3 regions of the Lysinibacillus louembei genome follow, and region 1 is predicted to be linked to each of the others. Evidence: riboswitches for the same ligand, from Rfam matches in the RefSeq annotation. Region 1 holds a riboswitch; each other region holds the start of a gene.
The links. Region 1 has a riboswitch for S-adenosylmethionine ahead of metK (methionine adenosyltransferase). Riboswitches for the same ligand answer to the same signal wherever they lie in the genome.
Positions count from the first base shown of each region.

Region 2: linked by a shared signal. The riboswitch ahead of metA (homoserine O-acetyltransferase MetA) and the one ahead of metK (methionine adenosyltransferase) in region 1 are both predicted to bind S-adenosylmethionine.
Region 3: linked by a shared signal. The riboswitch ahead of R6U77_RS07970 (bifunctional homocysteine S-methyltransferase/methylenetetrahydrofolate reductase) and the one ahead of metK (methionine adenosyltransferase) in region 1 are both predicted to bind S-adenosylmethionine.

Region 1 is NZ_CP137624.1:2,301,277-2,306,034, forward strand. It holds gene R6U77_RS11540 (spore germination protein) at 1-376, opposite strand, end outside; gene pckA (phosphoenolpyruvate carboxykinase (ATP)) at 569-2,155, opposite strand; SAM riboswitch class I at 2,404-2,521, shown strand; gene metK (methionine adenosyltransferase) at 2,705-3,910, shown strand; gene R6U77_RS11555 (gamma carbonic anhydrase) at 4,025-4,543, opposite strand; gene R6U77_RS11560 (alpha/beta hydrolase) at 4,703-4,758, shown strand, end outside.
Region 2 is NZ_CP137624.1:2,903,633-2,908,390, reverse strand. It holds gene parE (DNA topoisomerase IV subunit B) at 1-324, opposite strand, end outside; gene plsY (glycerol-3-phosphate 1-O-acyltransferase PlsY) at 595-1,197, shown strand; gene R6U77_RS14440 (HesB/YadR/YfhF family protein) at 1,316-1,609, shown strand; gene R6U77_RS14435 (group-specific protein) at 1,653-2,066, opposite strand; gene metA (homoserine O-acetyltransferase MetA) at 2,050-2,988, opposite strand; SAM riboswitch class I at 3,083-3,189, opposite strand; gene R6U77_RS14425 (SH3 domain-containing protein) at 3,326-4,066, opposite strand; gene R6U77_RS14420 (GNAT family N-acetyltransferase) at 4,186-4,722, shown strand; gene R6U77_RS14415 (LLM class flavin-dependent oxidoreductase) at 4,733-4,758, opposite strand, start outside.
Region 3 is NZ_CP137624.1:1,599,911-1,604,668, forward strand. It holds gene R6U77_RS07965 (InlB B-repeat-containing protein) at 1-2,591, shown strand, start outside; SAM riboswitch class I at 2,770-2,869, shown strand; gene R6U77_RS07970 (bifunctional homocysteine S-methyltransferase/methylenetetrahydrofolate reductase) at 3,041-4,758, shown strand, end outside.

The sequences.
Region 1 (4,758 bases):
CATTGAAAAGAGAGCGATAAAGTGCAGCGAAATCTTTAATTTCCTGTATGTCACCAATTGTTAAACAATACTGTTTCAAATAGTCAGTCGTATTCTCCATATTGAGCTCAATTTCATCGGTAAATTGCCCTGTAAGGCGCTCTAGCAACGTATTCGTCAGCTCTTCTTTATTTACTAAACCATCAATATAAATAAGGGCGATGGACTGTTTGGCAGATTTGCCAACCAATAATTGCCGTACCATCACATCATTGCTATGACCAGTAGCTTGTTTAAGCGCATCAATCGTTTTGGATAATGAAGTGAATAGCGGCTGTGGCTGTGCATTTGGTGATAATTCAGAATCAGCACGGTGTGGTGTATTCGAACCCTTCATTTTTATCTCCTCCAAACGACTTTCGTTGAATAAATTGAGGATGGGCAAAAAAAGGTGAATTTAAACAGCGAATGTGGAATTAATATTGAATTGTGTGCAAATTGTGTGTGTGCCTGGCACCGAAACAAAAACAAGAATAAGCTGTCAGGAAAGTAGTTTGCTACTTTCCTGACAGCTTATTTTTTAAAATTATTAAGCTAATGGGCCACCTTTTTTCGAAATTTCTTCCGAAACGTTAGCGAATTTTTTAAAGTTATCATTGAAAAGGCTTGCTAAATGTTTCGCCTTTTCATTATATGCATCCTTATCAGCCCAAGCATCACGAGGGTTTAATACTTCGGATGGCACACCTTCGATTGCTGTTGGGATGTGTAGGCCGAATACATCGTCTTGCGTTGTTTCAACATCGTTTAGCTTGCCGTCAATTGCAGCGCGAACCATTGCACGTGTGTAAGAAAGCTTCATACGGCTACCTACACCATATTCGCCACCAGTCCAGCCTGTGTTAACTAAAAATACTTGAGAGCCATGCTCATCAATTTTCTTGCCTAGCATTTCTGCATAAACTGTTGCAGGAAGCGGTAAGAATGGAGAACCGAAGCATGTTGAGAATACTGGTTCTGGCTCTGTTACACCACGCTCTGTACCTGCTAGCTTTGATGTGAAACCGCTTAAAAAATGATACATCGCTTGCTCTTTTGTTAATTTAGAGATTGGAGGCAATACCCCAAATGCATCTGCAGTTAAGAACACAATTGTTTGTGGGTGTCCTGCTACAGAAGGTTTTGCAATGTTTTCGATATAATCAATCGGGTAAGCAACACGTGTATTTTCTGTTAATGAACCATCATCATAGTTGCAAATACGTGTGTTTTCATCAACTACAACGTTTTCTAAAACAGCGCCAAAGCGGATTGCGTTATAAATTTCAGGTTCTTTTTCTGCTGAAAGGTTAATTGTTTTTGCGTAGCAGCCACCTTCAATATTAAATACGCCGTTGTCTGACCAGCCATGCTCATCATCACCGATTAACTTGCGATCGCTATCTGCTGATAAAGTTGTTTTACCTGTGCCAGATAGACCGAAGAATAGTGCAACATCGCCTGCCTCACCAACATTTGCTGAACAGTGCATTGATAAAATACCTTGCTCAGGTAATAAGTAGTTCATAATACCGAAAATAGATTTTTTCATTTCACCAGCGTATTCTGTACCACCGATTAAAATAACTTTCTTTTCTAATGACACGATAATGAAAGTTTCAGAGTCTGTGCCATCCACAGCTGGATCTGCTTTGAAATTAGGAGCAGAAACAATTGTGAAGTCTGTTGTATGTGCAGTTAGCTCTTCAGCAGTTGGACGGATAAATAATTGGTGGCAGAATAAATTGTGCCATGCATATTCATTAATTACTTTAATGCCGATTTGCGAATCTTTATCTGCTCCAGCAAAGCCATTAAAGACAAAAAGCTCATCGCGCTCTTTTAAATAATTAACTACTTTTACATATAGTTTTTCAAACACTTCAGAAGAAATTGGACGGTTCACTTTGCCCCAATCAATTTTATCTTTTGTGCTTTCTTCCTCAACCGTATATTTATCTTTAGGAGAACGACCAGTATATTTGCCTGTCTCAGCACGCAATGCACCATCAACAGTTAAAATTGCTTCTCCACGAGATGTTGCTTTTTCTACTAACTGTGGAACAGAAAGTTGAACATGAACATTTGTACCATTTAATAAATCTTTCAGTTCGTTCGCAATTTCTACTGAATTCATCGTTTAAAACCATCCTTTTGTTTATAATATTCCCATTAATAAAGGGTATTTCTTTCTTTCGAATACAAAAAGTATAACACATTAAACGAAATAGTCTATACTAATTCGTTATAAATTTATGAAATTTTATGGCGAATTCGTGTAACTGTATAAAACGGATGTCATAGGATGTAGTCCAACGAAAAATAAACGTATATAGCATTTGACAGTAGAAAAAGAATTATGTATTATATGAAATTGAACGGATACTCTTATCCCGAGCTGGTGGAGGGTCAGGCCCTATGAAGCCCGGCAACCTGCATGACTTTTCACATCATGCGTTGGTGCCAACCTGATGCAAGGAGATTTCTCCTTGAACGATAAGAGTGAAAGGGAACGAACATACAATCCTTTCTCTCATACTAAATGAGTGGAAGGTTTTTTTATTGCAAATTTGAACCATTACACCTTTCAAAATCCTCGTGTTAAGAAGCGATAGCGGCTTGAAATAAGCTTGACATGGGTAACGAGTACCGTATCATATTCGCAGGAATTATAGGAGGAAATAACATGACAAACCGTAGATTATTTACATCAGAAAGTGTAACAGAAGGGCATCCAGATAAAATTTGTGACCAAATTTCAGATGCAATTTTAGATGCAATTTTAGCAGCAGATCCAAATGCGCGTGTAGCATGTGAAACAACTGTAACGACAGGTTTAGTATTAGTTGCAGGAGAGATTTCAACTTCAACTTATGTAGATATTAAAGGCATTGTACGTGATACTGTTGCAGAAATTGGCTATACACGTGGTAAATATGGCTTTGATGCAGAAAACTTAGCTGTGCTTGTAGCGATTGGCGAGCAATCGCCTGACATCGCACAAGGTGTAGACCAAGCGCTTGAAGCGCGTGAAGGCTCAATGACTGATGAAGCAATCGAGGCGATTGGCGCAGGTGACCAAGGTTTAATGTTTGGTTATGCATGTAACGAAACACCTGAGCTTATGCCGTTACCAATTAGCCTTGCACATAAGCTAGCACGTCGTTTAACTGAGGTTCGTAAATCGGGTGAATTACAGTATTTACGTCCAGATGGTAAAACACAAGTAACGGTAGAATACGATGAAAATAATGTACCAGTGCGTGTGGATACAATCGTTATTTCGACACAGCATGATGAGGAAGTAACATTAGAACAAATTCAAGCAGACTTGAAGCGTGTTGTCATTGCACCAGTAGTGCCAGCAGAATTATTAGATGATGCAACAAAATACTTCATTAACCCAACAGGTCGCTTCGTTATCGGTGGACCAAAAGGGGATGCTGGCTTAACGGGTCGTAAAATTATCGTAGACACATATGGCGGCTATGCACGTCATGGTGGTGGTGCATTCTCAGGGAAGGATGCAACGAAGGTTGACCGTTCAGCAGCTTATGCAGCGCGTTATGTAGCGAAAAATATTGTTGCAGCAGGCTTAGCAGAGCGTGCGGAAGTGCAGCTTGCTTATGCAATTGGTGTAGCACAGCCTGTATCGATTGCTGTTGATACGTTCGGCACAGGAACAGTGTCATCATCACAAATTGTAGAATGGGTACGTGAGCTATTTGATTTACGTCCAGCAGGCATTATTAAAATGTTAGATTTACGCCGTCCAATTTACAAACAAACGGCAGCTTACGGACATTTTGGCCGCACGGACTTAAATGTTCCTTGGGAGCAAACAGATAAAGCGGAAGTATTAAAAGAAAAAGCAGCATTATTAGTGAAATAATAAAATGATAAAAGGCTGTCATGAAATGTAGGTCAATACCTTACTTTCTTGACAGCTATTTATTATTTATCTAGTGTAAGACTCCCACTTCAAAATAGTTAAGTGGGGTGTGGTTCACACATCTTCTTTTAATGATTTATAATATTGGCCTTTTTCTACATATTCACGGATGATGCGATCCATATCTTTGCGGTCCTCTGCGTTTATTTCGCGCACTACCTTTGCAGGACGTCCCATTGCGAGCATATTGGCAGGAATTTTTTTGCCTGGAGGAACGAGGCTTCCCGCACCGATAAAGGCACCTTCCCCAATTTCAGCACCATCAAGAATGATAGAGCCCATCCCAACTAATGCACGTTTGCGAATTGTACAGCCATGCAATGTTACTTGATGACCGATTGTTACTTCATCTTCAATCACCACGGGATTGTTTGGGCTTTGATGGATACAGCTTAAATCTTGTATGCTGACACGTTTACCGATAATAGTTGGTGCTACATCGCCGCGAATAACTGTATTAAACCATATTGTAGATTCCTCTCCAATTGTGACATCCCCTGTTATTGTAGCGAAATCTGCGATAAATGCAGTCGAATCAATTTTTGGCATTATCCCTTTATATGGGTAAATCATGTTAAAAACGCTTCCTTTCTTTATGCAAACTATGCAACCATCGTATCAAAAGTAGGGAAAAATAGAAAATAAAATTTAAACAATCGTATAAATACCGATTATAATAAAGGCATCTATTTCATGATAAAAAGAACAGGTTAAAATATAGGAGGGATTGCAATGTGGAAATGGGAGGCTGAAGGACAGCCAAAAGCAGTTGTTGCAATTGTCCATGG
Region 2 (4,758 bases), 600 kb from region 1:
TTGTCCAAATTTTCCTCCGGCATGTAAAACAGTGAAAATGATTTCAGGTGTTGGTTTACCCATTTTATGCATTCCTGTCGGCATTCCTCGTCCAAAGTCACGCACGCTAATGCTGTTATCTTCATGTATGTTGACAATAATATGCGCTCCGAAGCCTGCAAGTGCTTCGTCGACTGCATTATCTACTATTTCATAAACTAAGTGATGAAGCCCACGTCCATCCGTTGACCCGATATACATACCCGGTCTTTTACGAACAGCTTCTAAGCCTTCTAACACTTGAATCGCATCGTCATTGTATGCGATTGGTTGTTCTTTCACCAAAAAAATACCCCCTAAAAATACAAACAAACGTTCTTTTCTTTTATCGTACTAAAGAATAAGCTTAGCTGTCAATACGCTAAAGCCCTACACAAATAGATATTCTACCACAATTTTTCAATAAGTGCTTTACTTCTCTTATTCATATGAGCCGTGTATTTATTCATACATTACAAAAAATAATCAATCTACTATTCAATCAATAGGTAATCAGTGTATAATCATTATTACAACCTATTAGTACCAACTATCAATTTTGAAAGGAGCGTATATATGTCAATTGCTATAATTGTTATTTGCGCTTATTTAATCGGCTCCATCCCCTCTGCTTTATGGATTGGTAAGATTTTTTATCATACAGATGTTAGACAGCAAGGCAGCGGTAATTTAGGTGCAACCAATACCTTCCGTGTCCTTGGCAAAAAGGCAGGGATAATTGTCACAATTATGGATGTGTTAAAAGGAACTGCGGCTGTATTGCTACCGCTATTACCATTTTTTGCGGATGTGCAAATTCATGCATTAATTTTAGGTGTTGTGGCTGTCATAGGACATATCTTCCCTATTTTCGCCAGCTTCCGAGGTGGCAAAGCAGTAGCTACTTCTGCAGGTGTCGTACTAGGCTACGCATGGCCATTATTTTTGCTTTTATTTGTTGCCTTTTTTATTACATTGAAATTAACAAAAATGGTGAGCTTAACATCGATGATTGTTGCACTCATCGCCCTTATTTATAGCATAATCTATCTTGTATTAACAGGTGATTTCGCCTTATTTATTTTAATTGTCATTTTATTTACGTTTATCGTTTATCGCCATCGCGAAAATATTAAACGTATTAAAGCTGGCACAGAACCGAAAGTGAAATGGATTTAACTTTAAAATGCCAAGGTCTGAATTAGCAGCACTTTGGCATCTAACTAAGCAATTTGCTGTTCCTCATTTAGGAAATCCGCTAAAATAACATTATTAATGTATGTCGGGAGAGGTCTTCATGAAAATTATTTTGACGGATGCAGCTTTAAATTGGTTTCACACAGAAATGGAAGTACAGCAGGGTGATTATGTACGCTTTTATGCCAGATACGGTGGGTCATCGCCATTCCATGAAGGATTTTCACTTGGTATGAATCGCGAATTACCACATGAAATTGGCGTAGAAACGATTGTGGATGGCGTTCATTTTTACATAGAGCGCAATGATGAATGGTTTTTCAATGAGCATGATTTGCATGTAGGTGTGAATGAAAAGCTAGATGAATTAGCTTATGAGTACAAACAGGCATAAAAAAGCGATGCAACAGGCTCTTGTGGAGTCGTTGCATCGCTTTTTATTGTTCATTTATGAAAATATTTTCAAGAAGCTGCCGATGTGTGCCAACAATGATGCGGACATTGTCCAAATGATAAAATGTACTCGTAAAATTCATATCATATATATCCTCATTGGGTGAATATAAATAAATGGTTATATCATTCGCTAAAGCAAGTCCGAACTCAATATGACCGCCCTTCCCAGCAGGTAATAAAATGATTAAAAAATCAGCAAGTTGAACCGCTTCTTTTTCTGCATTGCCAATACGTTGCAATTCCTCTAAATTGGCTGCACGGCTGTTTTGTGTCCAGTCATACGTATGCTGAAAGCCTTTTGCTGTTAATTGGTCTCTTACATAACGGACATCCTCTATATTTTGAAAGCTGGAGGCAATGTAAAATTTTTTCGGTGTGCTAAATATGATATTCAATCTCCTCTTCAACAAAATCCCATTTGTATGGCGTTTCTTGGTATACGTAATAGTTCAACCAGTTGTAGAACAATAAATGCGAATGGGCACGCCATGTATTTTTTGGTGCTTTCGTTGGGTCATCATTTGGGAAGTAGTTCACAGGCACTTCTACATTATCTGCCTTGGCGATATCTCGCTCGTATTCATCAGCAAGCGTTGTCGCATCATACTCTAAATGTCCTGTAATCATAATTTGCTTATTGTCCTTCGATTGTACAATAAAGACACCCGCATCGTCTGAATAGCTCAGCAAGCGTAAATCTGGATGCGCACGCACCTCATCAATTGATACAGATGTATGTCTTGAATGTGGTGCTACATATTCATCGCTAAAGCCACGCACTAAATCTACCGTTAAATCCGTAATAACATGTGAGTATACGCCTGAGCATTTTTTCGGCAGCTCAAATTTACCAATGCCGTAATGATGATATAAAGCCGCTTGCGCACCCCAACAAATATTCATGATGGATGTGACATTTAGCTTTGCCCAATCCATAATATCCGTAATTTCCTTCCAATAGATAACGTCCTCAAATTCCATGCGTTCAATTGGCGCACCTGTAATAATCATGCCATCATAGCGGCGGTGTTTAATCTCAGCAAATGTCGTATAGAACGTTTGCAAATGTGATTTTGAGACATTTTTCGATTCATAGGTTGCTGTATTCAAAAATGTGACATTTACTTGTAAAGGTGTGTTCCCTAATAAACGCAATAATTGCAGCTCTGTTTTCTCCTTTTCTGGCATTAGGTTACAAACTAAAATGTTTAACGGACGGATTTGCTGTGTTCTCGCACGGTCCTCCTCCATCACGAAAATTTTCTCTTTTCTTAGTAGCTCACCTGCTGGCAACTGCTTCGGAATATTAATTGGCATTGCTTTTCCCCCATTTCTTGAAATAACAAATCAATACAAAAAACCCTCACATTCCAGCATAGAGAATGTGAGGGTTTTGTAAGCAATCCGTTCACTCTTATCTCTCGGGAGTCCCCCCGCTGGAATTAGCACCTTTCTAATCAATGTTAGAGGTTGCTGAAGCGTCAACGGGCCATATCCCTCGGCTTCTCTTGATAAGTGTTTTTTTAATTTTGTTTATTGTAGCATTATTGAAAGCGTTTGACAATAGGGTTTAAAATACTATTGTCAATACTCTACACTTCTTAAATCAAATTCCATACAATTTTTACAATCCCTTTTATATGAATCATGTTTTTTACTGATAATATATTAAAGTCGCCATCGTATAGCCGTCTATACGATTAACATCTAACATAACGTAATAAGAGCCTTTATCCCATAAGCTTGAAATATAATAACTACCGTCTGAACGTGTTTCCACATTACGTCCTAGCTCCTTAAGACCTTCTTTATAAAGCGTGTCATGGATAAGTTGTATTTCCGACCAATCACTATAACGGTCTCTATTAGGGAAGAAATCAAATCCAATCGCACCAAGCTTTTTATCCTCATAATAATATATCAATTCTGTTGAGTAACCATATTTCATTGCTGAGTAAACTAAAGTAGACACATTTCCCTTTTGTGATTTTCTAAGTAACTTTGCTGTTTCTGCTTTCTCAACTTGATTTATACTCATAGAAAAATCAATTTTTCGATTTTTATTTTGAGCGCTCTGTTCTTGCACTACTAAATAAGCATCCTTTACATACCCCTTGACATTTCCTTGTTTGATGTGTGACCAACCGTTGCTGTCCGTTGTGTATACAAAAACTTTCGAGCCATCTTTCAGCATCGTTACTTTAGCACCTTTCGAATGTGCTTCTTTTCTGACAATTAATCCTCCTTCTGATTTCACATATTTTGTTTGATTCACAGTTTGCTTTGATACTTTCGTTTCAGAGGTACTAGCTGATGCTTGAGCATCCCCATAATCCATAGCCGTTAGTGCAATAAAACATAACGATACTGCAATGATCCATTTGACGAACTTCATTCAACGCACTCCCTTCATAATATTAGTTAAATTGTATCATAGGAGGAAACACTATCCTATTATTGAAATGTAAGTTACACTATTATTTTTAGTTAATAAAAAAACAAAGGGGTTTAGCCATGTTTCCAACATTAGCAACAGAACGATTAATTTTGCGAGAGATTGTACACGAAGATGCTGGCGATATTTTTGCCTATTTTTCAAACGAGGATGTAACAAAGCATTATGGTATGCAAGCATTGGAGGATATTGAACAAGCCGAACAATTAATCGAAGGGTTTACAAAAGGCTTTCAAGGAAAAAGAAGTATGCGTTGGGGTATTACAATTAAAGGGAACAATCGTTTAATTGGTACAATTGGCTTTAATTTATGGGTACCTGTTCATAGACGAGCTGAGGTAGGCTACGAAATACATCCTGATTTTTGGCGTAAGGGCCTTGCATCCGAGGCGCTGGAGAAAATAGTAGAATACGGCTTTCAGGAGCTGGAGTTAACGCGCATTGGAGCGACTGTTTATATTGAAAATACAGCGTCTAATGAAATGTTGTTGAAGCAGGGCTTTGAACAAGAAGGCACTTTGCGCAATTATATGTATCAAGATGGTTACGCACATGATGTCAATATATATGCGAAGGTACAAAAAAGACAGGGGTGATTTCCCTGTCTTATTCAAAAAGCTCCTTCAATAACG
Region 3 (4,758 bases), 700 kb from region 1:
CAACAACAACGAGCAATGCGGTGCGTGTTATTGTACATGACCCACCGACATTTACCGTTTCAGAAACAGGTACCTGGGCATTTACGCCATTAACTGTAGGATATACAACTTCACAAAGGGATGCATTAAAGAGAAGTGTGACATTAACGAAAGTTGGGATAGGAGCAATTGAAAATCTAGCTGTGAGCTTCAGTGGTGGAGTAAACAGTAGCTTTATGACAGGTACAGTACAGCCTGATACACTTGATGACGGTGTGGAATCAGCAGTAATGCAGGTATTTCCGAAAGTGGGCTTACCAGCGGGAACGTATACAGAAACGGTGACTATTACAGCTGATGGAGGTTTAAGTGAAAGCTTCCAAGTAAGTATTACGATAAATCCATTAGTGAATGCAGCAACCCCTGTTATTCAGATACAACCAGTAAGTGAAATAGTATATAAAGGAGACTATGTAGTATTAAGTGTAGGAGCTACAATTAGTGATAATGGACAATTACACTATCAATGGTTTAGAAATACGGGGAATAATACACTTTCAGGTATACCAATTGATGGGGCAAACGATGCAACCTATGAAGTACCTACTGATACGGAAGGTACATCCTATTATTATGTGGCTGTGATAAATATAAATAATAGTGTTAATGGGAATAAAAATGCTAGCGAGTATAGTAATGTAGCAGAAATCAAAGTAAATCCATTAATTGAGCATACAGTGACTTTTAATTTAAATGGCGGTAGCATGATAGATCCAACTACTGTAGTCATAATAGACGGACAGAAAGTGAATAAGCCGGCAGATCCAATGAAAGTAGGACATACATTTGCTGGCTGGTATAAGGATAGCGGTTTAAATACGGAATGGAATTTTGACACAGATATAGTATTAGAAGATATGACCTTATATGCAAAATGGGAAGCAAACCCACATATCGTGACATTTGAAACAAATGGCGGAACAACAGTTGATACAGCAATAGTTTTATATGGAGAGATAATGAGCAAACCACTTAACCCAGTAAAAGAAGGATATACATTTGTCGGCTGGTATAAAGAAGTAACGCTTGATACAGAATGGAACTTTGCCACAGATGTAGTGACAGAAGATATGATACTTTATGCGAAGTGGTCAACAAACCCATATACAGTTACATTTAATACAAATGGTGGTACAACGATTAATACAGAAACAGTACAATATGGAGATCAAATACAACAACCTACAGACCCAACAAAGGTAGGACATACGTTTGTTGGGTGGTATAAGGATAGTGGATTGAACATAGAATGGGACTTTGCTACAGATGTAGTGACTGAGCCTACAATATTATATGCAAAATGGCAGGCGAATTCGTATACAATTGCATTTGATACAAATGGTGGAACAGCAATTACTACAGAAACAGTCAACTATGGTAACAAGATGAATCCGCCAACACCTCCAACAAAAGCAGAGCATACATTTGTTGGCTGGTATAAAGACAGTACATTGAATAGTGAATGGGACTTCGCCACAGATATAGTAACAGAGAATACAACACTATATGCAAAATGGGCTGTAAATTCATATAAAGTCACATTTAATACAAACGGTGGGACGGCAATAAACACAGAAATTGTTCATTATGGTGACAAATTGAAGCAACCGGCAAATCCAACAAAAGCAGAGCATACATTTGTCGGTTGGTATAAAGATAGTGGACTAAATTTGCCATGGAATTTTGTACTAGACACAGTGGCAGAAGATATGATTTTGTATGCAAAGTGGGCCGTAAACCCACCACCAACTGGCGGTGAGGGTACTACTGGACCATCAACGCCTGAGGTCCCCACTCCAACAAAGATTAAGATTGCCTTTGATATAGGCGGAGGGACAATATTAGATACAATAGAGATTACTTACAATACAACTATTCGTGATTTACCTCTACCAAAAAAAGAGGGGTTTGAGTTTTTAGGTTGGTATCAAGATCAAGAATTAACAAAGAAATGGTCAGATGAAACACGTGTAATAGCGAATATGACCTTATATGCGAAGTGGGAGGAAATCAAGCAACCTGTAACGCCTCAACCAAGTGTTCCTTTTAACGATGTGGAACAGCATTGGGCGAAGGAAATGATTACTGAACTGACAGCTCAAGGCATAATTAAAGGCTACGAGGATGGTTCCTTCCGTCCAAATGAGCCAATTAACCGTCAGCATGTTGCAGCACTTGTTGCGCGAGCCTTTACATTGAAGCAAATACGCACATCAGAAAATTTTTCAGATGTATCGTTGGAGAATCCATACTATGAAGCAATTATGATGTTACAACAAGCGGGTATTGTAGATGGAGAAAATGGGTTATTCAATCCGAAAGAATCAATTACACGAGCGCAAGTAGCCAAAATTTTAGTGAGTGTGCTACAGCTTACGCCTGAAGGCACAAGCTCATTCAAGGATGTTTCTAGCAAACATTGGAGTGCAGGTTATATTGCAGCACTAGAAAGAGCAGGGATTACATTGGGGGATAATGGCTATTTTTATCCAAATTCTCCGATAACGAGGGCTCAGCTTGTTGCATTTTTATATCGTGCACTACATTATTAAATAGTGAAAAAATCAGTGGGAATGAAGTGATTGCCCACTGATTTTTTTAGTTTTATTTTCTAGATTACTTGATATTATTCTTGAGAGAAGTAGATATTTCTTCTGATTAGTAAAAAACACTTCTCAAATGGCATCGACTACTCTATAATGAACAATAAGAATTTAATATGCATTCAATTTCTTATCGAGAGAAGCAGAGGGACTGGCCCGATGAAGCTTCAGCAACCAACAAACATGTCAGGTGCTAAATCCAGCAGGTGTATGCCGACAGATGAGAAGGAACGATACGAACGAGTAGAGCCTTCTTTATATTTAAATAAAGGAGGCTTTTTATTATTATTCAGCAATACCTGTTGAATAATACAGCCTCTGGCAGATGTCACGGATTAATCCGTACCCAATTACGACGAGGCGTAATTGATTATATTAAGCGAGAGCGAGGATGAAAGATGGGACTACGTGAAGCATTACAGGCAAGAGTATTAACAGCAGATGGGGCGATTGGAACACTGCTTTATTCATATGGATTGGATTATTGCCATGAAGAAATGAATGTTACAAAACCTGAGATTGTAGAGAAGATTCATGGTGAATATATTGCGGCAGGAGCTGATGTCATTCAAACGAATACATATGGGGCAAATGCTATTAAATTAGCACGCTATGGCTATGAGAATCGCGTGCAGGAATTTAATGCGGCTGCAGTTAGGCTAGCAAAGGCAGCAGTTGGTAAAGGTGAGCAATTTGTGCTTGGGACAATTGGTGGTGTGCGTGGAATCCGTAAAAGTGATGCGACATTAGAGGAAATTTTATTAGCGATTCGTGAGCAGGCAGAGAGCTTATTAGCAGGTGGCGTAGATGGGCTATTGCTTGAAACATATTATGATTTCGAAGAGCTATCTGCAACGGTTCAAATGCTGCGGCCATTAACAGATAAAGTCATTGTGGCACAAGTGTCGATGCATGAGCCAGGCATTTTACAAAATGGCATGAGCTTAAATGATGCATTAACGGAGCTAGATGCACTCGGTGCAGATGTTGTTGGCATGAACTGTCGCTTAGGTCCGTATCATTCGATTCAAGCAATGGAAACGGTGGAGCTACCGAAGCATGCCTTTCTTTCAGCATATCCGAACGCTTCTTTATTAGATGTAGAAGATGGTCGTGTTGTCTATGAATCAGAGGCTGATTACTTTGCACGTGCAGCGGTGGAGCTAGTTGGGCAAGGAGTGCGTTTGATTGGTGGTTGCTGCGGTACAACACCAAAGCATATTGAAGCAGTGAAAAAACGTCTAGCAGGTGTTAAGCCACTGACTGAAAAGGAAATTAAGCCTAGAAGTGCAGAGTTTGTACGTGTGCCAGAGCCACCAGTTGAAGAGCCGTTACATATCAAGGCGAAGCGAGGCCGTTCTGTTATTGTTGAGTTAGACACACCACGTCATTTAGAAATCGATGGCTTTGTGAAGGGGGCGAAGGAGCTGTATGAAGCAGGGGCTGATGTCATTATGATGGCAGATAATTCACTTGCCTCCCCACGTATTAGCAATATTGCGATGGCTTCGATTTTAAAATTGCAGCATGGTGTTCGTGCATTGCCTCATTTAACATGCCGTGATCGTAATTTAATTGGCTTACAGTCGCATTTAATGGGCTTAGATGCCTTGGATTTAAATGATATTTTAGTTGTGACAGGTGACCCGACAAAGGTAGGAGATTTCCCAGGAGCAACAAGCGTTTATGATGTATCCTCAATGGAGCTAATTACTTTAATTAAAAAATTAAACGAAGGCATTTCCTTCTCAGGGAAATCATTGCGCAAGCAGGCGAACTTCTCTGTTGCTGCGGCATTTAACCCAAATGTGCGTGTATTAGATCGTGCGGTAAGCCGTTTAGAGAAAAAAATTGAGCATGGTGCAGATTATTTTATTACACAGCCTGTTTATACGAAAGAAAAAATCGTTGAAATATATGAGGCAACAAAGCATTTAGACACACCAATTTATATCGGTATCATGCCATTAACAAGCTTTAGAAGCGCAGAGTTTTTACATCATGAGGTGCCAGGTATTAAATTATCTGATGATGCATTAGCACGTATGGAAGCTTGCGGGGATGATAAGGAAAAAGCAACGGCTGAGGGTATTGCTATTGCACAGGAATTACTCGA